Regions from separate parts of the Microbacterium sp. Leaf436 genome, predicted to be linked through region 2. Evidence: predicted binding sites of a transcription regulator. Region 2 holds the regulator's gene; the other holds the start of a gene.
What was found. Region 2 encodes HspR, which represses chaperone genes until heat shock. Its sites were predicted from a motif close to AAGTTGAGTCNNNNNGACTCAACTT; they were not measured.
Positions count from the first base shown of each region.

Region 1 (15,426 bases), on a different contig from region 2:
AGGGACTGCGTGCGCGCGTGCGCGTGATGGCGGCGACGTTCGGGCCCGTGTCGCCGCGCCATCGCGTTGCGGTCGTGGTCGCCGTCGTGCGCCCGATCTCGGTGCTGCTCGCCGCGAGCGCGAGGCGCCGCGGGCCGCCGGCCTCGGCATCCTGACCCTGCTCCGCGTCACGCCGCGCCGTGAGCGGTGCGTCCCGGCCGTCTGACGGACCGGGCGGGCGGTCGCGCACGCCGAGTGCTCTCGCGCCGGCGCGACTCCCTTCCACGTCCCCTCGGGACGCCCCCCTTCCTCGGTCATCGTCGAGCGGCGATGTCGTATCCCGTGGCGCACCGCCACGCGGCGACGTCGACCGCGCGCGGGACCCCGGCCCGTCGTGCACGCGCGCGGCGGCGCCGACCGACGGGCGCCACCCGGTGCCCGGAGAAGAGATCCTCCATGTTCCGTTCCCCTCCCCTCACCCTGCCGGCGTCGGTCGTCGCGGCATCCGCTCCCGACGAGTCCGCCCCGCCCTCCCCGTCGCCCCCGCCGCCCGCGCCCGCCCCCGGCCGCCCCGTCGAGCCCGGGGCGCCGTCATGACGGCATCCACCCCGTCGAGTGTCCACAACACGCCGTCGGAAGACGACGCGGTGCGGCATGTTCCGGACACTCGACGGTCGGGGAGCGGGCCGGGTGCTCCGCGACGAGGCTGGTTCACCGCGCTGCTGCGCCGGCTGCACTTCTTCGCGGGGCTGCTCGTGGGGCCGTTCATCCTGGTCGCGGCGCTGAGCGGCGCGCTGTACGCCCTCACGCCGTCGCTCGAGAGGGTCATGTACGCGCACGAGGTGACCGCCACCTCCACTCTGGTCGGGATGCCGCTGGCCGACCAGGTCGAGGCGGCCGAGGCCTACGTGGGCGGCGGGGCCTCACCGGTCGCCGTACGGCCCGCCCCCGCGCCCGGTGACACCACGCGCGTCCTGTTCGCCGACGAGGCGCTACCCGAAAGCACGACGCGGGCGATCTTCGTCGACCCCGCGACGGCCGAGATCCGCGGCGACCTGCCCGCGTACGGCACGAGCGGCGCGCTGCCCCTGCGGCACTGGATCAGCGACCTGCACCGCTCGCTGCACCTGGGCGAGCCGGGCCGGCTGTACAGCGAGCTCGCGGCATCCTGGCTCGGGATCGTCTCGCTCGCGGGCCTCGGGCTGTGGATCGGCCGCTTCGTGCGCAGCCGCCGCGGGCGCCGCGACCTGCTGCGGCCGAACCGCGCGCACCGGGGGTACCGCAAGCTGTCGGGCTGGCACTCGGCCGTCGGGATCTGGGTCGTGCTGGGCGCGGTCTTCCTCGCGGCGACGGGCATCACCTGGTCGGCCTCGGCGGGCGCGCACGTCTCCGACCTGCGTGCCGCGATCGGTGAGGGGACTCCCGCGTTGACGACCTCGCTCGGTGCGGAGGCGGAGGCCGGCGGCGAGCACGCCGGACACGGCGGCGGGGCGCACGCCGACACCCCGGGGGCGGCGGACCCGGCCACGTTCGACGCCGTCCTCGCCGTCGCGAAGCGCGTCAACGTCAACACCGGCGACGTCGAGATCCGCCCGCCGGCCGCCGTCGGCGACGCGTGGGTCGTGCAGGAGGTGCACCGCAGCTTCCCGACCGAAGTGGATGCCGTGGCCATCGACGCATCGACCCTGCGCGTGACCGATCGGGTCGACTTCGCCGACTATCCGCTGCTCGCCAAGCTGTCGCGCTGGGGCGTCGACCTGCACATGGGCACCCTGTTCGGTCTCGTCAACCAGCTCGTGCTGTTCGCCCTGGCGATCGGCATCGCCGCGCTCGTCGTCTGGGGCTACGCGATGTGGTGGAACCGTCGCCCGACCCGCGGCCTCGCGTCGGCGCCGGCGCGCGGCGTGCTGCGCGGGGCGCCCTGGTGGGGGATCGGGGCGGTGCTCGTGGTCGCGGTGGCGATCGGGCTGTTCCTGCCGCTCGTCGGCTACACGCTCGCGGCGTTCGTGGTGCTCGACGTGCTGCTCGGTCTCCGGGCGCGGCGGCGGACCGGGGCAAGGCGACCCGCGGCGTGACGGCCCACGGTGTGACGGCGCGGCGCCCGGCCCCCGCGAGGCGGCCCGCTCAGTGCTCGAGCAGCAGGTGCATCGTCACCGAACCCGTCGTCGGCTCGGTGAAGCCCAGGCTGCGGTACAGCGCCTGACCCGGAGGGTCGGCCAGCAGGGTCACGTAGGCACCCTCGGGGGCCTTCGCGCGGATCTCCGCGAGAAGGTCCTCGAGGATGCGGCGGCCGAGACCGCGTCGCTGGTACTCGGGCAGCGTGGCCATGTCGGCGATGAGGAAGTACCACCCGCCGTCGCCGACGACCCGGCCCATCGCGATCGATCGACCCGTGGCATCCACGATCCGACGCCAGGCCCAGCTGTTCGCGAGCGCGGGCGCGCCCTGATCGGAACGCTTGGGGGTCAGGCCCGAGGCACGGCGCAGCTCGAGGTAGTCGTCGAGAGAGGGGGCGAGGGGTTCGAGGCGGAGGTCGTGCATGCCTCCACCTTCGCGTATCTCCGTCTCGCGAGGGAGGCGGCGTGCGAAGCGGGTCCGTAGCGTGGAAAGCCCCCCTCGGAAGGACTCCCGTGACTTTCGCCCGTCGCCTCGCCGCCGCCCTCTCGATCGCCACGATCGCCGCCCTCACCGCGTGCACCAGCTCCGCGCCCGACACTCCCGCGACTCCCGCGGCCTCGGTCGAGGTGCCGGCCACCCCCGTGGGGGAGCGGCTGACCTGGGTGATCGACGTGCTCGAGGCCGAGGCCGACACGACCGCCGGCGACTGGTCGCGCGTGCTGCACGAGGACTTCCAGCAGCAGGTGTCGGCCGATGACATCGCCGAGCTGCTCAATCGGCAGATCCGCCCGGCGGCGCCCTTCACCGTGACCGCGTACCAGGGCACCGAGACGCAGGCGGTCGCGACCCTCGCCGGCACGCTCGGCGATCCGTTCGACCTCTCGCTCGCGATCGACGGCAACGACCGCATCACCGGCATGGTGTTCGCCCCGGTCGCCGAGCCGTGGGAGACCTCCACCTCGCTCGACGAGGTGGAGCAGCGCCTGGGCGATCTTCCCGGCGAGGTCAGCGCGCTGATCCGGCGCGGAGACGACGACGTCGTGGCGATGGACACCGAACGGGCAGCTCCCCTCGCCTCGATCTTCAAGCTGTACGTGCTGCTCGCGGCGGCCGATGCCGTGGCATCCGGGGATCTCGCCTGGGACGAGACGCTCGTGCTCGACGACGCCGATCGCAGCCTGCCCTCGGGCGAGCTGCAGAACGCCCCCACCGGCACCGAGGTGTCGGTGCGCGAGGCCGCCTCGGCCATGATCCGCATCAGCGACAACACCGCCACCGACCTGCTCATCGAGCGGCTCGGGCGTGAGCGCGTCGAAGCGGCGGTCGCGCGCAGCGGCCACGCGGACCCCGCCGCGTTGACGCCCTTCCTCTCGACCAAGGAGCTGTTCACCCTGGGTTGGGGCGACCCGGCTCTGCGCGAGGAGTGGGCGCGTGCCGACGACGCCGCGAAGCGCGCGCTGCTCGACCGCATCGACGCCGCCCCGCTGGCCGTCGGCGTCACCGACGTGACGACCCCGGTATGGCAGGACGGATTCGACTGGTTCGCCTCGGCCACCGACATCGCCGCCGTGCATCGGGCGCTGCAGCAGACCCAGGATGCCGAGGTGCTCGCCATCCTGAGCGAGAACCCCGGTGCGGGACTCGACGTCGGCACGTGGCCCTACGTCGGCTTCAAGGGCGGTTCGAGCCTGGGCGTGCTGACCGGCAGCTGGTTCGTGCGCGACGACGAGGGCGAGGCGACGGTGGTGCTGCTTCTCTCGGCCGACGACGCGCAGGCCGTGACCGCGGCGATGGGCGACTTCTTCCACCTCGCCGAGGACGCCCTGCGCCTCGCACGCTGAGCCTCGCCGCCGCGGGAGGCCGGGAGCCCGTCGAGGGGGCTGGGACCGTGCGCGGGGGCGACCGGAGGGCCGCCCCCGGCGGGATCACGCGTCGTCGGGGTCGGGCAGGCTCTGGGCGATCTTGCTGGATGCCGCCGAATCACGGCCGACACCGGGCTGGAACTTCGCGATGGGGTCGTCGGCGTCGACGTGCGGTTCGCCCTCGGCGGGAGCGTCCGAAGCCGCGTGCGCGGTGGCCGAGCCGCCGCCGGTGTCCTCGGTGTGCCGCGAGGTCGAGCCGCCCTCGCCGCGGGCGTCGTCGGTGCCCCGCTCGGTGAGGCCGTCGGCGGCGCGGGTGCCGACTCCGGGCAGGTCGTTCTGGCTCGAGATGCCCTGGATGCGGGCTTCGTCGTCGGCGTCGATCTGCGCCGCTCCGACGGCACCGGTGTCGGCGCCGGCGGCGCCGGCGGGCACATCGGCGGCCAGGCCCTCGGACTCGGGGACGATGTTCTCTTCGTCGGCTCCGGGGAGCCGGTCGGCGGGAGTGTTCATGGCGTTCCTTCCGTGGGGTGTGCCGCCACGCTAGAGGCGACCGCCGACCGGGCGAACGGGCTTGACGACCGCCACGGGGTGCGCAGGGGGCGTCCGGTGGGCCGCGGCCCCGGTGCCGGACGCGCTGGATAGGCTCGGAACCAGCTTCGAAAGGAACCGCAATGCAGCAGCGTCCCCTCTCCCGCACCGGCCGTGACGTCTCGGTGATCGGCCTCGGTACTTGGCAGCTCGGCCCCGACTGGGGCGGTGTCAGCGAAGACGAGGCCCTCGCCGTGCTGGCCGCCTCGGCCGACGCCGGCGTCACGCTCTTCGACACCGCCGACGTGTACGGCGACGGCCGGTCCGAAGAGATCATCGGAAAGTTCCTGAACGACACCGCCGCCACGGGCATCACCGTGGCGACCAAGATGGGCCGTCGCGAAGACCAGGTGCCCGAGAACTACACGATGGAGAACTTCCGTGGGTGGATCGACCGCTCGCGGCGGCTGCTCGGCACCGACACCCTCGACCTCGTGCAGTTGCACTGCCCGCCGTCAGCCGTGATCGACGACGACGCCACCTACGACGCGCTCGACCAGCTCGTCGCCGAGGGCGTCATCGCCGCCTACGGTGCGTCGGTCGAGACGATGGAGCAGGCCCTCTCGGCGCTCCGCCGGCCGAACCTCAGCAACCTGCAGATCATCTTCAACCCGTTCCGGCTCAAGCCCCTCGACGAGGTGCTGCCGATGGCGGCCGAGAAGAACGTCGCCGTGTTGGCCCGCGTGCCGTTGGCGAGCGGTCTGCTCTCGGGCAAATACACCGCCGACACGACGTTCGACAAGGACGACCACCGCACGTACAACCGCAACGGCGAGGCGTTCGACAAGGGGGAGACGTTCTCGGGCGTCCCGTTCGCCGAGGGAGTGGCCGCGGCCGACGAGCTCAAGGCCTCGCTTCCCGAGGGAGTCACCCTGCCCGCCGCTACGCTGGCGTGGATCGCCTCGCGCGAGGGCATCACCTCGGTGATCCCGGGCGCCCGTTCGGTGGCGCAGGCCACATCGAACGCCGGGGCCGCACAGCTCCTCGACGAGGGCTTCGACCTCGACGCCTTCGACGCGTTGGTGCGTGACGTCTACGACCGCCGTCTGCGGGCGGAGATCCACCCGCAGTGGTGAGCGTCTGACACGCGAAAGCCGGGTCCGCCCCGAAGGGTGGACCCGGCTTTCCTGTCTATGACGTCAGCTGACGTCGCCGCGCCAGGCGCCGGACTCGGCACCGCGCGACTCGATGTACTTCTTGAAGTTGTCGAGGTCCTTCTTCACCGAGTGGTCGTCGGCGCCGAAGACGGCACCGAGCTTCTCGAGGACTCCGGTGGGCTCCCAGTCGATCTGCACGGTGACGCGCGTCTCGTCGTCGGAGAGACGGTGGAACGTCACGACACCCGCGTGGTTCTCGTCGCCGCCGACGCTGTTCCAGGCGACGCGCTCGTCGGGGTGCTGCTCGGTGATCTCGGCGTCGAACTCGCGCTCGGCACCGGCGATCTTCACCTTCCAGTGCGTGAGGGTGTCGCTCTTCTGCGTGATCGACTCGACGAAGCTCATGAAGTGCGGGAACTCCTCGAACTGCGTCCACTGGTTGTAGGCGACGCGGACGGGAACGTTGACGTCGATGGTTTCGATGACCTGTGCCATGGTGTCCTCTTTCGTGTGGTTTCCGGGGCTGGTCCCAGTCTTCGCTCGTCACGGGCGAGCTGCCCCCGGGGTTGAGGGATCGGCTCGCGTGCCCTATGGGCGTGCGCGGCGCGCCGGGGTCGTTCGGGGATTCGCCCCGCGGCTTAGGCGCGACCGCGCAGGATCAGGTGCCAGTAGACCCAGGGCAGCACCCGACGGTCGGCGATCCACGACAGGGCGCGCTCTCGATACAGCGAACGCCAGAAGGGGATCGTGGGCTGCAGGCGCCCCTGACGATCGAACTCGGCGAAGACGACGGTGCCGCGCGACACCGTGAACGGCACGACGCTGTAGCCGTCGTACTTCGCGGAGGGGGAGCGCCCGGCTCTCACCGCCGTCATGTTCTTCACGAGGGCTTTCGCCTGCTGCCGGATCGCGCCCCCGGAACGGCGGGTCGCCACCGCGGCGGCATCGCCGACCGACCAGATCTCTGGATACCGCGTGTGCTGCAGCGTCTCGGGATCGACGTCGACGAACCCGTGCGGATCGTCGGATGCCGCCAGCCCGCTGCCGGCGATCCACTCCGGCGCCCGCTGCGGAGGGACCGCGTGCAGCACGTCGTACGCCAGGGTCTCTTCGGCCTCGCCGTGACCGATCGTGATCGTCTGCGCCTCGGCATCCACCGACCGCACCTCGCGGCTGTAGTGCACCTCGATGCCGTACTCGTCGAGTTTGCGCTGCAGCTCGCGGTCGATGGCCGGGATGCCGAAGGGCACGGGGTCGGGGGCGACGAAGACCACGCGCAGGTCGTCGCGCACACCGATCGCGCGCCACCAGTCGCACGCGAGGTACATCGGCTTCTGCGCGGCCGCGCCGCAGGACGCGGGCTCGGGCGGCTGGGTGAACACGACCGTGCCGGAGCGCAGGTCGCGCAGCACCGGTGAGGCTTTCGCGGCGAGGTCGTAGTCGTAGTTCGAGATGCCGTTCGGTGCCGCCATGGCCTCGGGCAGGCCCGGGATCTGCTCCCATGCCATGCGCAGGCCGGCGCACACCACGAGCTGGTCGTAGTCGAGATGACCGCCCGACACGAGATGCACGCGGCGGGCCGCGGCATCCACCGTGAAGACCTCGTCGCGCAGCCAGCGGGTGCCCGGGGGGATCACGTCGGCCTGCGCGCGGACGGCCTCGCTGGCCCGTGCCGCGCCTCCCGCGATGTGCGACTGGAGGGGCGCGAAGACGTGCTGCGTCCGCGGCTCGATCACGGTGATGTCTCCGGCGCGGGCCCGGTGGAGGCGTCCGGCCACCGACAGTCCGGCGTTGCCCCCGCCGATGATCACGATGCGGGGGGTGTCGGCGCGAGCGACGGTGCGGCTCGAGTCGTTCATGGGGGATCCTCTCGTCTCCCTCACGGTGTCGTCATCGGCATCCGGGCACCACCCGGTTGACAGCATCGGTCGGGCGGACGACTCGGGCGCTGGGGAGGGTCCGCGGTCGACAGGCGCCCTTCTGCTGTGCCGCTGCAGCGGGAGCGCGCCCGTTGCTTCGCGTAGTCCGTGCGCGGGCCGGGCCTGTCAAGGGGCGGGGCGCGGCCGCGTCGGCATCGTTGGATGGAGGTACCGCCGATCAGCGGTGACGCACCCCGGTGCGTTCGACGAAAGGATCCTCATGAGCGACGCCTCGATCGACCCGTCCCCCGCCGACTCGTCGACCCCCGCCGCCGACGTCGGCATCGCGGGCGTGCAGCCCCTGCGCGACGGCGACACCTCGATCGAGCCCGACCCCGCGCTCGACCCCGCCCAGGCGGAGTGGGATGCCACGACGGCCCTCGACGAGGGCGTCGACCCGCAGGACATCGCCCCCGCGACCGCGACGGGCGCAGACCCGGCCGAGATCGCCGCCGACGACACCGACATCCCGTTCGACGACATCCACCCCGGGTCCACCGGCACCGACTCGCAGGGTCAGGACCCGGGCGTCGTCGAGCTCGGCGAAGAGGGCCAGGGAGACCTGGCGCCCGAAGACCTCTGAGCGACGCGCGAGAGAGGGGTCGGTCCGTTCGGGCCGACCCCTCTCTTCGCGGTGGATTACTGCTCGATGAGCTGCGGTTCGCTCTCGTGCGCGCGGATGACGCCGTCGTGGTCGTCGGTGGACACCGCGATGCGGCGCGGCTTCGCCTTCTCGCTCACCGGGATCGTGACCGACAGCACCCCGTTGCGGTAGGCGGCGCTGATGCCGTCGGTGTCGATGCCCTGGCCGAGGTTGAGCTGGCGGACGAAGGTGGCCGTCTCGCGCTCGCGGGTGATCCACTTGACGTCGTCGCCGGTGGCGAGGGTGCGTTCGGCGCGGATGGTCAGCAGCTGACCGTCGACGTCGATGTCGACCGAGCCCGGGTCGACCCCGGGAAGGTCGGCCGAGAGCACGTAGTGGTCGCCGTCGCGGTAGAGGTCCATCGGCATCCGGCGCGGTCCGCCCCCGCGACGGGCGTCGAGAAGGGTCGACGCGAGGCGGTCGAGGTCGCGGAAGGGGTCGTAAGTGGCCATGGTCGGTTCTCCTTTTCGGTCGGTCCGGATATCGGCATCCGGAGTTCGATGAAGTTGAGCCTTGTGCGCTCAACGTGGCAGCAGATTAGCACTCTCGATAGGAGAGTGCCAAGGCTGTTGAGTGTCCAAGACGCGCCGTGCCGGGGCCGGTCTCGGCGGCGTGTCCTGGACACTCAACGTGGTGGTGGCGCGGCGCCCGGGCGGGTCGGCCGCCCGAGTGCGCAGCCGCGGTAGCGTCATCGGGTGATGGATGCCGCGGCGAAGCCGCCCCTCGTGCGGGCGCTGTGGGGCGCGACCCACCCGGGGCCGACCCTGGTCGTGACCGTTCTGTCGCTGGCCCTCGGCCTCGCCGCCGGGGTCGAGCCCGGGCGACTCGCGCTGCTGGTGATCGCCGTGTTCGCGGGGCAGGTGTCGGTGGGCCTGTCGAACGACGCGATCGACGGCGCGCGCGACGCCGCCGTCGGCCGCTCGGACAAGCCCATCGCCGGGGGAGCGATCACTCCGGAACGTGCGCTCGGGGTGGCCGTGGCGTCCGCGCTCCTCGCCGTGCTCCTGTCGGTGCCGCTCGGCCCCGGACTCGTCGCCGCGCACGCGGTGGCCCTGGCCTCGGCGTGGGCATACAACGCCGGGCTGAAGTCGACGCTGGCGTCGATCGTGCCGTTCGTGCTGAGTTTCGGGCTCTTCCCGTCGTTCGCGACGCTGTCCCTCGCCTCTCCCGCGCTGGCTGCCCCGTGGGCGTCGCTCGCGGGAGCCGCCCTCGGCGCGGCCGTGCATCTGACCAATGTCGTACGAGACCTCGACGAAGATCGGCGCACGGGCGTACGGGGCCTTCCGCACCGCCTCGGTGCGCGGGTCTCGGTGGTGCTCGCGGCGGTCGGCGTCGTCGCCGGAGCGGTGGCGGTGCTGATCGGCACGGATGCCACGGTGCTCGGCGCGATCTTCTTCACCGCCGTCGTCGCGGTGGCGGCCACGGCCGTGGTGCTCGTGCTCGTGCGCGCGCCCGGACGCGCGGTGTTCCAGCTCACGATGCTGGCGGCTCTGCTGCTCGCCGCTCAACTCGTCGTGACCTGACTCCTCCCGCCCGGGCGGCTCGTCAGTCGCGGGCGGCGCGATCCAGCCGCATGGCGTACGCGCGCGTGAACAGCGCGCCCCCCGCCCCCCGCAGCATGGTGCGCAGCGCCCCGGTGCGCAGGGGGTGGGCGAGCGGGCCCGTGGCTCGCCCGAGCATCGTGTTGAGCCAGGCCAGGTGCGCCGCGTGCCGCGCCGAGGCCAGACGGTCGGTCTCCCATCGTCCGAGGCCGACCGCCTCGCCCGTCCGCACCCACCCGGGCAGCAGCGGGGCCAGCGTGAGGGCGTCGAGCAGCCCGAGATTCATCCCCTGACCGCCGATGGGGCTCACCTCGTGGGCGGCGTCGCCGATCACCACGACGCGGCCGCGCCGCAGCGCCGGAGCCACGGCGCGCCGCACGCGGAACGTCGTCGCCTCGGCGATGTCGACCTCGAGCCCGGCGCGCTCGGCGACGGCCCGCTCGAGGGTCCCGACGGCATCCGCCACCTCGTCGGTGCCCGCCCACGCCACCAGCCGGCGGCGTCCGCCGGGCAGCGGGAACGACTCCAGCACGCCCTGGCGTTCCAGGTGCACCCGGGCGACGGGGCCACCGGGAGCGACGACGTCGGCCATGACGTAACGGTCGGGGTAGTGGTGCGTCCGAACGGCGCCGGGGCGGTACACGAGGTCTCGGCCCGCCCATCCCGAGGCCACGACGACGACGCGGGCGCGGATCTCCTCGTCACCGCGCGGACCGGTGGCGCGCACGCGTACACCCCGGCCGTCGTCGTGCACGGCGGTGATCGCGACCCCCCGACGCACGCGCGGCGCGAGGCCGGTCAGCACCTCCATCGTGTCGGCCTGGGGGAGGGCGGCGACGTACGGATGACGCGCACGCAGGCGGTCGAACCGAATCGCCGCGAGCAGTCGGCCGTCGGCCCGCGCCTCGCCGCGGACGATCGTCTCCGCCCGCGCCAGCAGGGCCTCGGTCGCGCCCGACGCCTCGAGGAGGGCGAGCGCGGGGGAGTGGATGCCGATGGCCCGCGACCCGGATCCGGTGCCGGCGCGCTTCTCGACGATCTCGACGTCGACCCCGCGCACCCGCAGGTCGGCCGCCAGGGCGAGGCCGACGGGTCCGGCTCCGACCACCAGCACCTCAGGCACGCTCCGCCCGCCCCTCGGCCACGGCGAGAACACGGAAGGGCGCCGGCGTCTCGACCCGCCAGGGCCCGCCGAGCGCGGCGGCCAGCTCGGGGGCGCGATAGCTGCGGCGGATCGAGCGCAGTCCGTCGACGCGCAGGAACGTGCCGGCCGACAGCGGAGCGATCCCCGCGGCGTACAGGGCGTAGGCCAGTCGACCGCGGGCGATGTCGGCGTGCAGCACCCGACCGCTCGAGAGGGCGAGCGAGTCCTCGGCGAACGTCGCCAGGGCCGCGGCGTCGAGGTGGTGCAGCACGTGGTTCGACACGACCAGGTCGTAGCGTTCGCCCGCGGCGCGCAGGGCGCCCGAGTCCTGGGCCACGAACCGCACGCCCGGTCGTTCGCGCGCGCGGGCCGAGGCGATGGCGCGGGGGTCGGGATCGGCGCCGGTCCACTCGACGTCGAACCCGTCGCGCGCGGCCAGGCCCGCCAGACGGACGGCGACGTCGCCGCCGCCGCACCCCAGGTCGAGCGCGCGGGCGGGGCGGCCGAGCGCCTGCAACTGCGGGCGGACGCGCGTGCGGTACACGTGCCCCCAGGCCGAGACCAGGCGGTTCAAGACGTCGAACCGCCGATACGTCGCCGCCAGGACGCGCGGGTCGCAGTCGGGGTCGTCCATCAGCTCGGTGAGCGCCGCATCGCGTCGGGCGAGGCTGCGCCAGAGGCCGGTGGCTCCGTCGCTGGTTGCGGGGCCTCGCGCGGCGCTCACGGGCGGCGCAGCGTCAGACGCGCCGCCTCGACCGTCAGGCCGGGGCCGAAGGCCAGCGCGGCGATCCGCTCCCCGTCGGGGTGCGCGACGTCGGCCAGCAGGTCGCGCAGGATGAACAGCAGGGTCGCACTCGACATGTTGCCGTGGGCGCGCAGCACCTCCCGCGAGGGCGCCAGGGCGGCGGCATCCAGGGCGAGAACGCTCTCGACGCGGTCGAGGATGCTGCGGCCGCCGGGATGCACGGCCCACGCGTCGACGTCGCTCAGGTCGCCCAGCACGTCGGCGGCGATGCCGGCGATCTCGCGCCCGATGATGCGCGGCACCTCGGGGGTGAGGGTCATCTCGAATCCGGAGTCGCCCACCGTCCAGGCCATGTCCTTCTCGCCCTCGTCGGTGACGTGGGTGGCGAAGTCGTCGAGGTCGAGACCGGGGTGCGATGAGTCTCCGGATGCCACGACCGCGGCCGCCGCGCCGTCGGCGAACACCGAGGCGGCGACGATCTGGTCGGGGTGCGACGAGGTCTGCCAGTGCAGCGAGCACAGCTCGGCGCACGCCACGAGTACGACGGCGTCGGGGTCGGCGGTCACGATCCGCGCCGCGAGCCGCAGCGCGGGGATCGCGGCCGCGCATCCGATGAAACCGAGGTGGTACCGCTCGGCCGAGGTCGGCAGGCCGAGGTCGCGCACGAGGTGGTAGTCGGGACCCGGCGCGAACATGCCGGTGCACGAGACGGTCACGACGTGCGTGATGGCATCCGGCGTCCGCCCCGAACCCTCGATCGCGGCGCGCGACGCCTCGGCGAACAGGGCGGGTGCGGTGCGGCGGTACTCCGCGTTGCGGGCTCCCGTGGACGGCATGAGCAGCGTGTCGCCGTCGCGGACGCCGAGCCCGCCCCCGGTGCCGCCGGCGAGCTGCGGCAGCACGACGTGGCGGGTGTCGATGGCGGCGGCATCGAAGGCCGCACCCACCAGGCGTTGGCCCTTGCGGTCGAACCCGGGCTGCGCGGCGAAGAGGTCGCGCAGGGCCGATTGCTCGACGCGGGTCTCGGGCAGGGCCGTGCCGATCGAGAGGATGCGCGCGGTCATGCCTCACTGTAGACACGGATCGGAGCACCGGCGGCGGGGATAGCGCGGTGTCGGTGCGGCGTCTATGGTGACGCGCGGCCTCGCGTGAGCCGAGACGTTACGGAGTGCGCCGACTTCCCATCCCGTAGACGACGACGTTGACGGCGGGGACGGCGAGAAAAAGCATCCAGGACCACGCCCAACCCCCGACCGCCCCGAGCGCGAAGGCCAGAGAAACACACACCGCCTGCACGATCAGCGCCGCCACGACGCCCCAACCGCCGCCGAGGGGTCGCCTCGGCACCGAAGCATCGTCGATGCTCAGTCGCCCCATGACTCGCCACCGTATCCGGGTGTCGCGGAGGACGTCCATCTCGTGCGCGCCCGGTCTGTTTCTCGCCACCCGCGCGTGGGGCGGAATCCGTCGGTCCCGTGCCACAGGGGGACGGTGCTCTCACCGCGCGCCGAGGGTCAGGCGGCCAGGACGCTCGGCAGCAGCAGGCTCGAGATCGCACCACGGTAATCGTCGACCATGCGCCTGCGGTCGATGCGCGTCCGTGCGGCGAGGGCGGCGCGGCGCAGCTCGCTGCGGCGACCCAGCGCGTCGTCCCAGGCGGCGGCGATCGCGGCGGCGTCGCGGGGCGTGACCAGGCCGAAGCCCGCGACCATCCGGGCGGCGTCGCCGACGTCGGTGGTCACGGGGACGGCTCCGGATGCCGCTCCCTCGGCCAGGCAGAGGGGCGAGGCTTCGCCGAAGGCGCTGGTGAGGGCCACGATGTCGGCCGCGCGATACAGCTGCGGCATGTCTTCGCGCAGTCCCAGGGCGTGCAGCGCTACCGTGACGTCGATGCCGTTCTCGGCGAGCAGGGCGGTGAACAGGGGATTGTCGCGGGTCATGCCCGAACCGCACATGACGTAGTGGGCGCCGGGGGAGTGCGCCGCATGGCGCGCCACCGCCGCGAGGAACAGCCCCGGGTCTTTCATGGCGTCGAAGCGTGCCGCCAGCAGCACGACGGGGGCGGACTCCGGGATGCCGAGACCCTCGCGGATGCGGTGACGCTCGGCCCGGGTGCCTGGGCGGAAACGACGGGTGTCGATGCCGTTGTCGATGACCCACGCCTGCTCGGTGATGACGCCGGCGCGGGCGTAGGCGGTCGACGTCGACGAGGCGCAGGCGATCGTGGCCGACACGGCGCCGGAGGCCCCGGCATCGCGCAACCACCCCAGCGCCGGCCCCGAATGCGTGGGATCGGAGCGGTGCAGGCACGCCGCCACCGGCCGTGCGGGCAGGAGCCCGGCGCGATCGAGGGCCACCACGAGGCTGAGCGGCTGCTCTTTCAGCGAGAGCACGACGTCGGCGTCGGCGAAGAGATGGGCCGCCCGCTCGAGTTCGGGCCGGGTGAAGTCTTCGGGGTGCACCGGGTGATCGCCCGCGATGCGGTCGAGGGCGTCGATGCGCACCCCGGCGCGGCGCAGACGGCGATAGCGCGTGTCGTCGCGGGCGAGCTGCAGCGACGCGTCTCGACGGGCGGCGGAGGTGAGCGAGAGCACCCGGTGCTGCTGCGCACCGCCGGCGGCGAGACCCGCGATGACGTCGGAATGCAGGATCCGTGCGCCCCCGGCGAAGAAGCCCTCGTACAACGACAGCACGCGCAGGGGTCGAATCATCGCGGGGCCTTCCGGGGGAGGAGCACCGCTCGTGGGGGTGCTGTCGCCGATCACCGCGGATGCGGTCGTCCCATGCTGAAGGGTCGGCCCGGTGCGGCGGGTTACGCCGTGGAAACCATCGTATGAACGCCCGGACACAGGCCGACGCGCCGGCTCCCGGGGGTGGGAGCCGACGCGTCGGTAGGAAGAGCGGTGGTTCAGGCTCGGGGCGCGACCACCATCGGCTCGACGATCGTGCGGGTGCGCGACCAGGGCCAGCGCGGGGCCGCACGCGTCCCCCGTCGGTCCTCGGCCGCCCTCGGCACGATGCCGTTGCCCATCGCGGTCGACATCGCGATGCTCCACACCGAGCCCGCGTGCTGGGCGTCGTCCTGTGCGCCGTGTTGTCCGTAGATCATGGTCTTCTCCTCGCTCCCGTCTCCCGACGGAACTGTCCTTGTTCCGTCATAGACCGGCGGCGAGCGGCGGGGCCCGCCCTTGACAGCACCGCCCTGCTGCGCATGCGGGGCAACGCCGCGGGTCCAGATGACGGGCTCGGCTCGAGGCGGAGGAGACGAGGGCATCATCCGGCTCCTCCGCCTCGTGACGAGACGGCCTCTGGGATGGAGTCGCTACGATCGGGGGTCGTGCAGACGTCTTCCGATTCTTCGTCGTCCCCCTCGGCGGGGTCCGACCTGGGGCGCGCCCTGCTCGCATACGGCGAGGCTCGGCGCGCCGCCGCCGCCGAAGCCCGCCGCGAACTCGCGCTCAACGAGCTCGACGCGCGTGCGCTCGTGTTCGTCGCCGACAACCCCGGCGCACGTCCCTCCCACGTGCGCGATCACCTGGGTATCACCTCGGCCGGTGTGACGACCCTCATCGACCGTCTCGTCCAGCGCGGCGCCGTGCGCCGCGATCTCGACGAAGACGATCGGCGGGTCAACCACATCACGGCGACGGTCGACCTCGACAGCCCCCCGTGGAACGCGCTGCGCGCCTTCGACAACGGCATCGAGGCGGCGATCGCCGGCATCGATGCGGAGCGCGCGGATGCGGCGGCGTCGCTGCTGCAGCACCTCATCGCGACGGTGGCGAGCGCG
Region 1 is NZ_LMRB01000004.1:236,720-252,145, reverse strand. Features, by position in the region: gene ASG45_RS13465 (hypothetical protein) at 1-155, shown strand, start outside; gene ASG45_RS16255 (hypothetical protein) at 436-576, shown strand; gene ASG45_RS13460 (PepSY-associated TM helix domain-containing protein) at 573-2,054, shown strand; gene ASG45_RS13455 (GNAT family N-acetyltransferase) at 2,104-2,520, opposite strand; gene ASG45_RS13450 (Cpe/LpqF family protein) at 2,610-3,938, shown strand; gene ASG45_RS13445 (hypothetical protein) at 4,023-4,469, opposite strand; gene ASG45_RS13440 (aldo/keto reductase) at 4,631-5,623, shown strand; gene ASG45_RS13435 (SRPBCC family protein) at 5,687-6,139, opposite strand; gene ASG45_RS13430 (NAD(P)/FAD-dependent oxidoreductase) at 6,283-7,503, opposite strand; gene ASG45_RS13425 (hypothetical protein) at 7,784-8,146, shown strand; gene ASG45_RS13420 (Hsp20/alpha crystallin family protein) at 8,203-8,658, opposite strand; gene ASG45_RS13415 (UbiA family prenyltransferase) at 8,905-9,729, shown strand; gene ASG45_RS13410 (FAD-dependent oxidoreductase) at 9,752-10,870, opposite strand; gene ASG45_RS13405 (methyltransferase domain-containing protein) at 10,863-11,525, opposite strand; gene ASG45_RS13400 (type III polyketide synthase) at 11,612-12,700, opposite strand; gene ASG45_RS13390 (glycosyltransferase) at 13,151-14,347, opposite strand; gene ASG45_RS13385 (hypothetical protein) at 14,545-14,745, opposite strand; gene ASG45_RS13380 (MarR family transcriptional regulator) at 14,974-15,426, shown strand, end outside.
Region 1: ASG45_RS13420 (Hsp20/alpha crystallin family protein) is a predicted target of HspR. The motif match lies at 8,710-8,734, and genes of this name have one in related genera.

Region 2 (15,426 bases):
GTGACACTTTCCCTCTACTCGTAGCGTCTCTGCCATGGCTTACTTCATCGCCCTCGGCATCCTCTCGCTCGCCGGCATCGTCGGCACCGTGTGGCTCGTGCGGACCGACGGGTACGGGCGCATCCCCACCGACCCCTCGCGCGTCGCCCCGTCGGCGCCCCGTTCGGCCCGCTCGCGGGAGAAGACGGTCCAGGCCGCTCCCGCGGTCGAAGCCGCACGCCCGAGCATGCACGTCACCCTGCCGTCGGCCTCGACGGCGACCGCTCCGCTGCGCATCGTGGGAACGGAGTGACCCGACGACGCGGCACACGCCGCCCCGGCGCGGCCGAGGCTCGGCGGGCGTGGGATCCGCCGGGTCAGCGCCCCGCGGCGACCGCCCGCTCGTACACGGCGACCATCGCCGCCGTGCGCGACGACTGGCGGAACCGCTCCGCGACGCTCGCGTCGGGCGTGACCGGCGACCCGGCGGCGATGTCGGCGGCCGAGCGGCGGAGGGTCTGCGAGAGCGCCGCGACCGTGGCATCCGGAACCGTCCAGATCCCGGCGCCGAGCTCGGCGCCGATGTCGGGGTCGCTGACGACGGCGGGGGTGCCGAGCGAGGCGGCCTCGAACACCGTCATGCCCTGCGTCTCGAAGCCGATCGACGTCTGCACCACGGCGTCGGCGTCGGCGAGCCGGCGGAGGGTCTCGGCGTACGACAGGCGTCCCGCGAACGTGACGGATGCCACCGGCGCCCGGCGCTCGATCAGCCGCTGCGCGGCACGGAGCTGACCGCCGCCGCCGATGATCTCGACCTCGGCGTCGATCCCCGACTCGGCGACCGCCTCGAGGAAGGGGAGCAGGCGCTTCTCGGGGCTCATGCGGCCGAGCCAGACGAAACGCGGACGGCCCGGGCGACGCTCGGTGGGTCCGGCCGCGAGGGCGGCGTCGAGCGCGTCGTCGTCGATGCCGTTCCAGATCACGTCGACCGCGTCGGCGACACCGTGCCGTTCCAGACGACGCGCGAAGTGACCCGAGGGGGCGGTCACGGCGCGGGACACCGCGGCCAGACGGCGAAGGTACGCCCAGCCGTCGATGTCGCTGCCGGCCGGTGCGATATCGCGTCCCGCCGCCGGCGCGGCGACCTGTCGCGGCAACGCGCGTCGCGCCCACGCGTTCAGCGCGCGCAGTACCAGGCCCGGGAACGGGGCGGTCGCCTCGATGCCCACGTCGACGCGGTTGTGCATCGTGTGCACGACGGGCAGGCCGTGCCGCGCCGCGAAACGGTGCCCGATGTACGCGCCCCAGAAGTCGGCCTGCACGTGCACGACGTCGACCGGCAGGCGCGCGCCCATCTCGGAGTCCACGAACCGGTCGGTCCGGGCACCGGGCCAGGTGAGCGCGTACTCGCGATCGAGCGTGAGGGGGATCGAGGGCAGGTCGAGGTAGGCGGTGTCGTCGGGCGCAGGGCGGTGCAGGCGCGGAGCGACGACGGTGACGACGTGGCCCGCGCGCTCGAGGAAGCGCTTCTGCAACCGCATCGACACCTGCGCGCCGCCCAGCGACTCGAGGTGCTGGTCGGCGAACATCACGACGTGCACGAGGTCACTCCGGGAGCGGGCGTCCGCGGTACAGCGCCTCGAAGGTGTCGAGGGTGCGGCCGATGTCGTGCACGATCACGCCGTCGAGCGACGCCTGCTGCATCCGCCGACGCTCGTCGGGGGCGGCGGTGAGCACGTCGGTCAACCGGGCCGCGAGCTCGTCGGCGTTTCCGGGCTCGAACAGGTACCCGTTCTCGCCGTCGTGCACGAGGTGCGGGAGTGCGACCGCATTGGCGGCGACGATCGGCAGGCCGGAGGCCATCGCCTCCATCGTCGCGATCGACTGGAGCTCGGCGATCGAGGCGATCGCGAAGACCGACGCGCGCGAGTAGAGCGCGCGCAGCTCTTCTTCGGACGTGTGGCCGTGGAAGGTCACGCGGTGCGCGAGACCGAGCTGCTCGGCGAGCTGCTCGAGGTTGCGGCGCTGGTCGCCGCCACCGACGATGTCGAAGGTCACGTCGAGGGCGGGGTCGATCTTGGTCATCGCGCGCAGGATGACGTCGATGCCCTTCTCGGTGGTGAGGCGTCCGACGAAGAGGATGCGGTTCGCGTCGCGCGGCTCGAGGTCGGGCGTGTAGTTCGAGCGGTCGATACCGCAGGAGATCGGGATGACACCCTCGATGCCGATCGTCGCCTGCAGGAAGTCGGCGGCCCGACGCGTGGGCGTCGTGACGGCGCGCGTCATGACGAAGGTGCGCTTGGCATCGGCCCAGGCCAGCTTGAGCATGATGCGGTCGAGGAAGTCGGGCAGGGTCGTGAAGTCGAGGATGTTCTCGGGCATCACGTGGTTGGTGGCGATCACCGGGATGCCGCGCTTGCGCGCCTCGCGGGCGAGTCCTCGGCCGATGATGATGTGCGACTGGATGTGCACGACGTCGGGCCGGATCTGGTCGAGCATGAGTCGCGCGTAGTGCTTCGCGCGCCAGGGCCATACGAACGTGAGCCAGTCGTGCGGAAGGAAGCGGTACGACGGAAGACGGTGCAGCGTCATCGGCTGCCCCTCGATCACCTCGGTCGCCGTGCCCGCGTGGCCACGGCCGATGCTGGGCGCGGCGACGTGCACGTCGTGACCGCGGGCGACGAGACCGGCGGCGAGGCGCTCGGCGAAGCGGGCGGCCCCGTTGACGTGGGGCAGGAACGTGTCGGCGCCGATGAGGACCGTGAGCGGACGTTCGGCCGGGGCGGGAGTCTCGCGCGAGACGGCGGGATCGTGCGCGTCGTCGGATACGGGATGGTCGGCGGGCGTCGCAGAAGTGGTCACGGGTGGTGAGGCCTATCTATGCGGCGGACGGGTCGCACGGTGCGGTTCATGCGCTCGCACCACTGTACCCGAGCGGTTTTCGCGAACCCGGAGCCGTCTCGCGGTGTGGAGGACGGGGGCGTGGGCGCCCGAAGCGCGCCGGACGCGGCACCGCCCGCCCGGCGCGGCACCGGGCGGGCGGATCGGCGCGGGCGGAGTCAGTCCCGACCGTCGAGCCGCGGGTCGGGCGACGGAGCACCGTGCGCGGGGCGCGGCGGCCCGTCGGTCCCGGCGGGGGCGGGAACCTCGGATGCCGCGGCCGCCATCGCCGACACCACCACGGCGTCGTCGGTGGCCGGCGCCTGCCGGGGATCAGCCGCGCGGGGGGCCTCGGCCGCCGCGAGATCGACGTCGGCGGTGGCCTGCTCGAACTGCGAACGGTAGAGCCGGTAGTACGCCCCCTCGGTGCCGATCAGCTCGTCGTGCGTCCCCTGCTCGACGATGTCGCCGTGCTCCATGACCAGGATGAGATCGGCATCGCGGATCGTCGACAGGCGGTGCGCGATCACGAACGACGTGCGTCCTTCGCGCAGCGCGGCCATCGCCTGCTGCAGCAGCAGCTCGGTGCGCGTGTCGACCGACGAGGTCGCCTCGTCGAGGATGAGCACCGACGGACGCGCGACGAACGCCCGCGCGATGGTGATGAGCTGTTTCTCACCCGCCGAGACGTTCGCGGCGTCCTCATCGAGGACGGTGTCGTACCCCTCGGGGAGCGAGTGCACGAACTGGTCGACGCGGGTGGCGACGGCGGCTTGCTGGATCTCGTCGTCGGTGGCGGTCTCGCGGCCGTAGCGGATGTTGTCGCGGATCGTCCCGGCGAACAGCCACGGGTCTTGCAACACCATGCCGGTGCGCGAGCGGACGTCGTCGCGGCGCAGTTCGGCGATGTCCTGACCGTCGAGCAGGATGCGCCCGCCGTCGAGCTCGTAGAACCGCATGATCAGGTTGACCAAGGTGGTCTTGCCGGCCCCCGTCGGTCCGACGATGGCGACCGTCTGACCCGGCTCGACCCGGAACGACAGGTCGCGGATGAGCGGGCGATCGGGCGAGTACGCGAAGCGGACGTTCTCGAACTCGATGACCCCGCGTCCGTCGCCCGGGCGCGGGGCGTCGGGGGCGTCGGGGCCTTGCTCGTCGGCATCGAGCAGGGCGAAGACGCGCTCGGCCGAGGCCGTACCCGACTGCACGACCGCGGCCATGCCACCCAGCTGCGACAGGGGCTGCGTGAACTGCTGCGAGTACTGGATGAACGCCTGCACGTCGCCCAGGCGGATCTGCCCGCCGGCCACCATGAGCCCACCGAGCACCGCGATGCCGACGTAGGTGAGGTTTCCGACGAACATCATGCCCGGCATGATCATGCCGGAGAGGAACTGGGCCCGGAAACTGGCCTGGTAGAGCTCTTCGTTCTCGACCTCGAACTTCTCGCGGGCGTCTTTCTCGCGGCCGTAGACCTTGACCAGCGCGTGACCCGAGAACGACTCCTCGACGCGGGCGTTGAGACGGCCCACCTTCTTCCACTGCTCGCCGAAGGCCTTCTGCGACTTCGGGCCGATCACCCCGAAGATGACCGCCATGAGCGGGAGCGAGATGAGCGCGACGAGGGCCAGCTGCCAGGAGATGGTGAACATCATGATGAGCACGCCCACGACCGTGAGCACGGAGGTGAGAGCGCTCGAGAGCGACTGCTGCATCGTCTGCGTGATGTTGTCGATGTCGTTCGTGACCCGGGAGATGAGCTCACCGCGCTGCACCTTGTCGAAGTACGACAGGGGGAGCCGGTTGACCTTGGCCTCGACGTCTTCACGCAGGCGCCACATGGTGCGCACCATGATGATGTTGATGACGTAGCCCTGGATCCACGACAGCAGCGACGAGCCGACGTAGATGGCCAGCACGGTCACGACCACGATGCGCAGCGCATCGAAGTCGACGCCCGCGCCGACCTGGAAGTTGTCCATCGCGCCGACGATGTTGGCGATGTCGCCCTGCCCGGCGGAGCGCAGGGCGTCGACGACGGTGTCTTTCGGGGTGCCGGCCGGGAACTGCTCGGCGAGCCCGCGCGAGACCACGCCCTCGAAGATGATGTTCGTGGCGTTGCCGAGGACGCGCGGGGCCAGCACCGCCAGCACGACGCCGAGGGCCCCGAGCACCGAGACGAGCCCGAAGGCCCCGGCGTGGGGACGCAGGAGTCCGATCAGCCGGCGGAAGCTCGAGCCGAAGTCCGAGGCCTTGCCCGGCGCGACGCTGTCCCAGTCGCCCGAGTTCAGACGGGCCTGTTCGGCGAGCTCGAGTTCGGCGCGCTCTTCTTCGGTGCGGGTGTCGGGAGTGCTCATGCTTCGACCCCCAGCTGCGACTCGACGATCTCGCGATAGGTGGTGCTGGACTGCAGCAGCTCCTCGTGCGTGCCGAGTCCGGCCATGCGTCCGTCTTCGAGCACGACGATCCGGTCGGCACCGGTGATGGTCGAGACGCGCTGCGCCACGACGATCTTCGTCACCTCGGGGAGCTCTTGCCACAACGCCTGCCGCAATCGGGCGTCGGTGCTGAGGTCGAGGGCCGAGAACGAGTCGTCGAAGACGAGCACCGCCGGCCGGTGCACGATCGCTCGGGCGATGGCGAGGCGCTGGCGCTGCCCGCCCGAGACGTTGGTGCCGCCCTGGGCGATCTTGCCGTCGAGGCCGCCCTCCATCGCCTCGACGAAGTCGCGACCCTGGGCGATCTCGAGCGCGTGCCACAGTTCGTCGTCGGTGGCGTCTTCTCGACCGAAACGCAGGTTGGATGCCACCGTGCCGCTGAACAGGAACGGACGCTGCGGCACCAGGCCGATGCTCTTCCAGAGCAGGTCGAGGTCGGCCTCGCGCACGTCGACGCCGCCGACGCGGACCGCTCCCGCCGTCACGTCGAACAGGCGCGGGAGCAAGGAGACGAGGGTCGTCTTTCCCGCCCCCGTCGATCCGACGATCGCCACGGTCTCTCCGGGGTGGGCCGCGAACGTGACGCCCGACACCACGGGCGACTCGGCTCCCGGGTACGCGAAGGCGACGTCGTCGAACTCGACGGTTCCGACCGAGGGGAAGACGCTCACCGGGTTCGCCGGACGCTCGAGCGTCGAGTGACTGTCGAGCACCTCTCCGATGCGCTCGGCCGACACGGCCGCGCGCGGGATCATCACCGTCATGAAGCTCGCCATGAGCACACCCATGAGGATCTGCGCCACGTACTGCATGAACGCGAAGAGGGTACCGATCTGCACGCCGCCGGCGTCGACCTGGATGCCGCCGAACCAGATGACACCGACGACGGTGACGTTGAGCACCAGCATCGCCAGCGGGAACAGCAGCACGAAGAGCGAGCCCACCTTGCGACCGACGTCCATGATGTCGGTGTTCGCCTCGCGGAAGCGCTCTTCTTCGATGCGCTCGCGCACGAAGGCGCGCACCACGCGCACCCCGGTCAGTTGCTCGCGCATCACCCGGTTCACGGCATCGAGCTTGGACTGGTAGCTGCGGAACAGCGGCACCATGCGGGCGATGATGAGGGCGACCGCGACCAGCAGGATCGGAACGGCGACGCCGAGCAGCCAGCTGAGACCGACGTCTTGCTGCAGCGCCATGAAGATGCCGCCGAGGGCGAGCAGCGGGGCGCTGACGAGCATGGTGGCGCCCATCATCGCGAGCATCTGCACCTGCTGCACGTCGTTCGTGTTGCGCGTGATGAGGGAACCGGCGCCGAACTGCGACAGTTCACGCTCGGAGAAGCCGCTGACCTTCTCGAACAGATCGAGCCGGATGTCGCGGCCCGCGGCCATGGCGGCGCGCGCGGCGAAGTAGGTCGCGACGACCGAGGCGACGATCTGCCCGAGCGAGATGCCGAGCATGATCATGCCCTGCGACCAGATGAACCCCGTGTCGCCCTGGGCGACGCCGCGATCGATGATGTCGGCGTTCAGGCGCGGCAGGTAGAGGGATGCCATCGCCGCGACGAACTGGAACACCAGCAGCGCCACGAGGAGCCAGCGGTACCGGGACAGGTAGCGGACGAGGATCTTGCCGAGCATGGGACCTCCGGAGCAGGTCTGACGCGGCCGCCGTGACCGCGAAGACCAGCCTGGCACCAACCTCCGACACCGGGGAACCATTTCTGCAACTCAGCGCCCGTTCGGTCGCGGCTCGTAGGGTGGAGCCATGTCTCGACTGCAGGCCGACGCCGCCGCCGACCTCTGGGTGCCCGTGACCGGTTCACTCGGCCTCCGCGGCCGACGACACCGCAAGGCCGCCATCGGCATGCTGCTCGGCCAGGCCGCCCGCACGACGGGCACCGCCCCCCGCCCCGGCGGCGGCGCCTTCGCGTGGATGCTGAGTCAAGCCGCTCCGCTGCTCATGCGTCGCGCCGGTGGCCGCGTTCTGGTGTGGGTGTGGAAGAGCGCGCCCGAGCTGCTCGTCGTGATGGCACAGCTGCAAGAGGCCACCGCGCAGCTGCGCACCGCGCGCGCGATGATGCCGATGGAGTACGACGACACGGAGTCGTTCCGCAATCCGCACCTCGGCGTCGGCGAGAAGCTCGCGATGCCGCTGCCGATCGATCCGAAGACTCCCCCGTTCGCGACCTACACGTGGGACACGGGCTCGCACTTCGTCACGGTGACGGCGGTGTGCGCCGACCGCGAGCGGTTCGGCACCGTCATCGGCGCGGTCGACGACATCGCACGCACGCTCCGCGTCGTCGACGACCTCTCGGTCGGAGAGACGCCGACGGTGCTGCGGATCGATCCGGCCTGAGCCGCTGCCCCGCTCCGGCCGAGCCGTCGGGGCACCGTATGCACAGACCCTTCGACGCGCTCAGAACCTCGGTGCCGCGACGGGATGTCAGTCGTCGTGGATGTCGCGCGGGCGCCAGAGCACGATGTCGGTCGCGCGACGCACGCGCGAGCCGTGGCGGAGCGTCACGACCGAGCCGGTCGCGCCGGCGGCGAAGACGCGCGCACCGGGGCGGGACTGCCGCTCGATCGTGAGCTGCCGCTCGAGGTCGTTCACGCGGCGGGCGAGATCGTGCACGCGCTCCTCGAGGGCGAGGAGGCGCGCGATCGCGGGAAGGCTCATGCCTTCCCCCGACAGGCGGGCGACCTCGCGCAACTGCTGCACGTGGCGGCTCGAGTAGCGACGCGACCCGCCCTGGGTGCGCGCGGGCACGACGAGACCGAGCCGGTCGTACTGCCGCAGCGTCTGCGGGTGCATGTTCGACAGCTCGGCGGCGGCGGCGATGGCGAAGATCGGGGCGTCTTCGTCGATCTCTCTCTCGGACACGTCTTCACCTCTTTCGTCGTGCCGGGTGCGAGTGCCGGGTTCTCGGCATCCTGACGTATCGGATGCCGAGAACCGCGACGACGCGCGTGGGATGCGTCAGCGCGCCTTGGCCATCAGGTCGGCGCGCGGGTTCTCTTTCGGTTCGAGCTCGTGGAAACGCTCGAGGGCCTCGCGGGCCGCGTCGTCGAGGTGCGTGGGCACCGCGACCTGGACCTCGGCGAGCAGGTCGCCGACGCCCTTGGTCGACTCGATCCCGCGTCCCTTGACGCGCAGCACCCGTCCCGACGGGGTGCCGGGGGCGACGCGCAGTCGCACCGGCTCCCCCCCGAGTGTCGGGACCTCGATCGTGGCGCCCAGAGCCGCCTCGGTGAAGGTGACCGGCACCGTGACCCGCAGGTGGAGGCCGTCGCGCGTGAACACCGGGTGCGGACGCACCGCGACGGTCACGACGATGTCGCCGCTCTCGCCGCCGTCGGGCGACTTGCGTCCGCGGCCGCGCAGGCGGATCTTCTGCCCGTCCGACACCCCGGCCGGGATCTTCACCTTGAACGGGACGTTGTCTTCGCCCTGCAGGGTGATCGTCTCGCCCTTGGCCGCCGTGACGAAGTCGATCGTCGTGCGCGCCGTGACGTCGGATCCGCGCTGCGGTCCGCCGTAACCGCGGTATCCGCCCGAGGTCTGACCGAACCGGCCGGAACCGAAACCGGCGCCGCCCTGCTGGTCGAACATCGAGAAGAAGTCGTCGAAGCCCCCCGGAGGAGCCCCGGCGCCGCCACTGCGCGGTTGACCGAACCGGCTGAAGACGTCGTCGAAACCGCCGCCGCCGCCGGTACCCGGTGCCGAGAAGCGCGCCCCCGAGCCCATGGCCCGGATCTGGTCGTACTCCTCGCGCTGCTCCGGATCGTTGAGCACCGAGTAGGCCTCGCTGATCTCCTTGAACTTGGCCTCGGCCTTCGCGTCACCCGGGTTCGAGTCGGGGTGGTACTGGCGCGCGAGCTTGCGGTAGGTCTTCTTCAGATCGGCCGCGCTGACGCTCTTGTCGACGCCGAGGACCTTGTAGAAGTCCTTGTCGAACCAGTCCTGACTCGCCATGTGTCCTCCTCTTAGGCCGGCACGGCGACGACGACCTTGGCCGGTCGCAGCTCGATCGAGCCGAGGCGGTAACCGACCTCGACGACCTCGAGGATCGTCGTCTCGGTCACGCCGGGGGTGGGTGCCTGGAAGATGGCCTCGTGCTGCTGCGGGTCGAAGACGTCGCCGACGGCGCCGTACGACACGACACCGAGGCGCTCGGCCACGGCCCGCACCTTGTCGCCGATGGCGGCGAAGGGCGTGCCCTCGACGAGGTCGCCGTGCTTGACCGCGCGGTCGAGGTCGTCCATGACGGGCAGCAGGCCCTTCACGGCTTCGCCCTTGGCCCGCTCGATCTCGCGCTCGCGCTGGTCTTCGGTGCGCCGGCGGTAGTTGGCGTACTCGGCCTGCAGTCGCTTGAGGTCGATCAGCAGCGAGGCCTCCTTGTCGGAGGAAGCCCCCTCTGCCGCGGCCTCGGGCGTCTGCTCGGCGCCGAGGATGTCGTCGATGGTCAGACCGTCGGCATCCGCGTCGGTCGTCTCGGACTGCTCGCCCGACGGCGCGGGGCCGGAGGTGTTCTCCTCCGGCCCCGTCTCGTCAGGACCGGCGCCCGAGCCCGTGGGCTGTTCGTCGTCCTTGTGTGCCATGGTCTCTGCTTACTTCTTCGTCTCGTCGGTCGGCTCGTCGTCGACGACCTCGGCGTCGATGACGTCTTCCTCGGGGTTCGGCGTCTCACCGTTGCCGGGCTGGCCGACGTTGGGGTCGGCGGGCTCGCCCGCGGCCTGCGACGAGGCGTAGATGGCCTCGCCGAGCTTGCCCTGGCTGGCGTTCAGCTTGTCGAACGCGGTCTTGACCGCGTCGTCGTCATCGCCGGCGAGTGCCGTCTTGAGCGCGTCGACATCGCCCTGGACCTCGGTCTTGACCTCGGCGGGGAGCTTGTCTTCGTTCTCTTTGATCAGCTTCTCGATCGAGTACGACAGGGTCTCGGCCTGGTTGCGGGTCTCGGCGGACTCGCGGCGCTTCTTGTCGTCGGCCGCGTTCTCTTCGGCCTCGCGCACCATGCGCTCGATGTCTTCCTTGGGCAGCGACGAGCCACCCGTGATCGTCATCGACTGCTCCTTGCCGGTGCCCTTGTCCTTCGCCGAGACGTGGACGATGCCGTTCGCGTCGATGTCGAAGGTGACCTCCACCTGCGGGATGCCACGGGGGGCCGGGGCGATGCCGGTGAGCTCGAAGGTGCCGAGCGGCTTGTTGTCGCGGGTGAACTCGCGCTCGCCCTGGAAGACCTGGATCGCGACCGACGGCTGGTTGTCGTCGGCGGTGGTGAAGGTCTCGCTGCGCTTGGTCGGGATGGCCGTGTTGCGCTCGATGAGCTTGGTCATGATGCCGCCCTTGGTCTCGATACCGAGGCTCAGGGGGGTGACGTCGATGAGCAGCACGTCCTTGCGCTCACCCTTGAGGACACCGGCCTGCAGGGCTGCGCCCACGGCCACGACCTCGTCGGGGTTGACGCCCTTGTTGGCGTCCTTGCCGGTCTCCTTCTTCACGAGCTCGGCGACCGCGGGCATGCGGGTCGAGCCGCCCACGAGCACCACGTGCGCGATGTCCTCCACCTTGACGCCGGCCTCGCGGATGACGTCGGAGAAGGGCTTGCGTGTGCGGTCGAGGAGGTCCTTGGTGAGGTCCTCGAACTTGGCGCGCGTGAGGGTCTCGCTGAGCGAGACGGGGCCCGAGTCGGTGAGCGACAGGTAGGGCAGGTTGATGGAGGTCGAGGTCGAGCTCGACAGCTCCTTCTTGGCCTGCTCGGCCGCTTCCTTCAGACGCTGCAGGGCGATCTTGTCGCCTGAGACGTCGACACCGGTCGTGTCCTTGAACTGCTTGATGAGGTAGTCGACGACCCGCTGGTCCCAGTCGTCGCCACCGAGGCGGTTGTCGCCCGAGGTGGAGCGCACCTGGATGGTGGAGAAGTCGTCGTCCTTGCCCACTTCGAGCAGCGAGACGTCGAACGTTCCGCCACCGAGGTCGAACACGAGGATGAGCTCGTCTTCTTTGCCCTTGTCGAGGCCGTACGCGAGAGCCGCGGCGGTGGGCTCGTTGATGATGCGCAGCACGTTGAGGCCCGAGATCTCGCCGGCCTCCTTGGTGGCCTGACGCTCGGCGTCGTTGAAGTACGCGGGGACCGTGATGACCGCGTCGGTCACGGTGTCGCCCAGGTACTCCTCGGCGTCGCGCTTGAGCTTCTGCAGGATGCGGGCCGAGATCTCCTGCGGCGTCCACTTCTTGCCGTCGACGTCGAACGACCAGGTCGTGCCCATGTGGCGCTTGACGCTGGAGATGGTGCGGTCGACGTTCGTGACGGCCTGGCGCTTGGCGGTCTCACCGACGAGCACCTCGCCGTCCTTCGTGAAAGCGACGACCGAGGGGGTCGTACGGAAACCCTCGGCGTTGGCGATGACCTTGGGCTCGCCACCCTCGAGCACGCTCACGACGGAGTTGGTCGTACCGAGGTCGATTCCCACTGCACGGGGCATATGTGTCTCCTTGCTTGTGAGCCGGACGGATGCCACGACTCGGGGTGTGATGAAAGTCTCTGCGGGGGTTGAGCCCCGATGACTCAAGGTTATCGGGGCCGCGCATCGAGGTCAAGCCGAGTTGATATGAATTGGCTCAACTTCTGGATGCCGTGTGTCGCACGCCGCCGGCCATGTCCCGAAATGTGCAGCAGCGAGGGGTCTAGGCAGCACGAAGTGGGACATGCCCCGCCCCACAGCGTGCCCAGCGTCTCGCGCAGCGCAAACCGTGTCCCGAAATGTGCAGCCCCGAAGGGCCCAGGCAGCACGAAGTGGGACATGCCCCGCCCCGCAGCACGCACGCGGCGTGAGGACGACACCGGGCGGCGGCCGCGCCTGCGACGCGCTGCACGCACGACGCCCCCGCGACCCGAAGGTCAGCGGGGGCGTCGGACGGATGCCGCGGGGTCAGTCGCGATCGCGGTCGCTCTCACGGCGCTGCGGGCGGTCGCTGCGCTTGGCGGAGCGTCCGCCGCCGTCGAGGCGCAGGTCGATCAGCTGGCCCGAGATGCGGGTGTCGGCGAGGCGGCCGATCGTGTCGCTCGACAGGTCGGCGGGCAGCTCGACGAGCGAGAAGTCCTGACGGATCTGGATCGCACCGAAGTCGTTGCGACGCAGCCCACCCTCGTTCGCGAGAGCGCCGACGATCTGACGCGGCTCGACGCGCTGGCGACGACCGACCGCGATGCGGTAAGTCGAGAAGCGCCCCGAGGTGTCGCGGCGCGGACCGCTGTCGCGCGATCCACCGTCACGCGAACCCCCGTCGCGGGAACCGCCGTCGCGCGCGGGACGCTCGCTGTCGAAGCGCTGCTGACGGAAGGCCTCGGCCTCGAGCAGCAGCGGGGTGTCGCCCTGGGCGACCACGGCGAGCGCTGCGGCCACGTCGGCCTCGGGCACGTCGTGGTGCTCGACGTAGTGGGCCACCACGTCGCGGAACGTCGCGATGGCCGCGGTGTCCTCGAGGGCGGTGGTGATCGCGTCGTCGAACCGGGTGAGGCGCGTGGCGTTGACGTCGTCGACGCTCGGCAGCGACATCTCGGTCAGCGGCTGGCGCGTGGCCTTCTCGATCGCGGTGAGCATGCGGCGCTCGCGCGGGGTGACGAAGCTGATCGCGTCGCCCGTGCGGCCGGCGCGACCGGTGCGGCCGATGCGGTGCACGTACGACTCGGTGTCGATCGGCAGGTCGTAGTTGACGACGTGGCTGATGCGATCCACGTCGAGACCGCGCGCGGCGACGTCGGTGGCGACGAGGATGTCGAGCTTGCCGGACTTCAGCTGGTTGACCGTGCGCTCGCGCTGCACCTGGGCGACGTCACCGTTGATGGCGGCGGCGGTGTATCCGCGGGCACGCAGCTTCTCGGCGACCGTCTCGGTCTCGTTCTTCGTGCGGGTGAAGACGATCATGCCCTCGAAGTTCTCGACCTCGAGGATGCGCGTGAGGGCGTCGATCTTCTGCTGGTACGACACGATCAGGTACCGCTGGCTGATGTTCGTCGAGGTCGCGGTCTTGGTCTTGACCGTGATCTCTTCGGGGTTGTTCAGGTACTGGGCCGAGATGCGGCGGATCTGCGCCGGCATGGTGGCCGAGAACAGCGCGACCTGCTTCGTCTTGGGGGTGTCGGCGAGGATCGTCTCGACGTCTTCGGCGAAGCCCATCTTGAGCATCTCGTCAGCCTCGTCGAGCACGAGGTACTTCAGCTCGCTCAGGTCGAGGGTGCCCTTGTCGAGGTGGTCCATGATGCGACCCGGGGTGCCCACGACGATGTCGACGCCGCGGCGCAGCGCCGACAGCTGCTGGCCGTAGCCCTGACCGCCGTAGACGGGGAGCACCGAGACGCCCTTGATGTGGGCGGCGTACTTCTCGAACGCCTCGCACACCTGGAGCGCGAGCTCACGGGTGGGGGCGAGCACGAGGGCCTGCGGGTTCTTGTGGCCGGTCTCCATCTGCGACAGCACCGGCAGCGCGAACGCCGCGGTCTTGCCGGTACCGGTCTGCGCGAGACCGACGACGTCGCGACCCTGCAGGAGCACGGGAATGGTCGCGGCCTGGATGGCCGACGGGGTCTCATACCCGACGTCCTTGAGGGCTTTGAGCACGTTGGCATCCAGACCCAGGTCGGAGAAGGTGAGCGGGGCGGGGGTGGTCTCCGCCTCAGCGGAGTCGACGGGGTTTTCGGATGCCATGACTCCACGGTAGTCGGCTCCGCGCCGCCGTGCGGGCTCGGCGGTAGCCTGAATGAGCGCGCCAAGGGTGGCGCGGCGTCGTCTCGGGGGTACCGGGCGTTCACCGGAGGGGCCTAGCGTGACCCATATGACCCCTCCCGAGCCCGCCTCCGCCCCCGTCAGCACCCTCCGTCGGCCGGTGCTCGCCTGGGCCCTGTGGGACTGGGGATCCGCCGCCTTCAACGCGGTCGTGACCACGTTCGTGTTCAGCACCTACCTGGCGAGTTCGCTGTTCGTCGATCCCGCCGTGGTGGCCGCGGCGAACGGCAACGACGACGACCCCGCCCTCGTGCGCGCCCTCGCCGACAACGCGAGCCTGGTCGGCGTGGCGCTGATGATCGCCGGCATCGTCGTGGCGCTCGTCGCCCCCGTGCTGGGCCAGCGCTCCGACGGTACGGGGCGCCGCAAGCTCTGGCTGGGCATCAACACCGGCCTTATCGTGCTGTCGATGGCCGCGATGGTCTTCGTCGAGGGCACGCCCGAGTTCCTCGTGCTCGGCGCCACCCTCATCGCGGTCGGCAACGTCTTCTTCGAATTCGCCAGCGTCAACTACTACGCGATGCTCACGCAGGTCTCCACGCGCGAGAACATCGGCCGCGTCTCGGGCTTCGGCTGGGGCATGGGGTACGTGGGCGGCATCGTGCTGCTGCTCCTGCTGCTGGTGCTGTTCATCCAGAGCTTCGGCGCACCCGATGCCGGGGGGCTTCTCGCCGTGCCGAAGGAGGGCGGGCTGAACATCCGCCTCGCGGTCCTGGCATCCGCGGTCTGGTTCGGGGTGTTCGCCGTTCCCGTTCTGCTGCGCGTTCCCGAGATCCCGCCGCAGCAGCGCCGGGTGCGCGTCGGCTTCTTCCGCTCGTACGTGGTGCTGTGGGGCACGCTGCGCTCGCTGTGGCGCGACAGCCGGCAGGTGCTGCTCTTCCTGGTGGCCAGCGCGGTGTTCCGCGACGGCCTCGCCGGCGTGTTCACCTTCGGCGCGATCATCGCCGCGCAGGTGTTCGGCTTCAGCTCGACGGAGGTGCTCTACTTCGCGGTCGCGGCGAACGTGGTGGCCGGTATCAGCACGTTCTTCTCGGGGCGCCTCGACGACCGCTTCGGACCGAAGCGCGTGATCGTCGTCTCGCTGATCGGCCTGATCGTCCTGGGCAGCGTCATCCTCTTCATCGGCACCTCGGTGCCGGCGTTCTGGGTGGCGGGCCTCGGGCTCGGCCTGTTCGTCGGACCCGTGCAGTCGGCCAGCCGGTCGTTCCTCGCCCGGGTGGCTCCGGAGGGTCGCGAGGGTGAGATCTTCGGACTCTACGCCACGACCGGGCGCGCGGTGTCGTTCCTCGCCCCCGGCCTGTTCGCTCTGTTCGTCGGGATCACCGGCGACACCCGCC
Region 2 is NZ_LMRB01000001.1:553,387-568,812, reverse strand. Features, by position in the region: gene ASG45_RS02740 (hypothetical protein) at 35-292, shown strand; gene ASG45_RS02735 (glycosyltransferase) at 357-1,580, opposite strand; gene ASG45_RS02730 (glycosyltransferase) at 1,585-2,841, opposite strand; gene ASG45_RS02725 (ABC transporter ATP-binding protein) at 3,039-5,216, opposite strand; gene ASG45_RS02720 (ABC transporter ATP-binding protein) at 5,213-6,940, opposite strand; gene ASG45_RS02715 (hypothetical protein) at 7,068-7,661, shown strand; gene ASG45_RS02710 (heat shock protein transcriptional repressor HspR) at 7,749-8,186, opposite strand; gene ASG45_RS02705 (DnaJ C-terminal domain-containing protein) at 8,283-9,278, opposite strand; gene ASG45_RS02700 (nucleotide exchange factor GrpE) at 9,290-9,904, opposite strand; gene dnaK (molecular chaperone DnaK) at 9,914-11,788, opposite strand; gene ASG45_RS02690 (DEAD/DEAH box helicase) at 12,236-14,011, opposite strand; gene ASG45_RS02685 (MFS transporter) at 14,139-15,426, shown strand, end outside.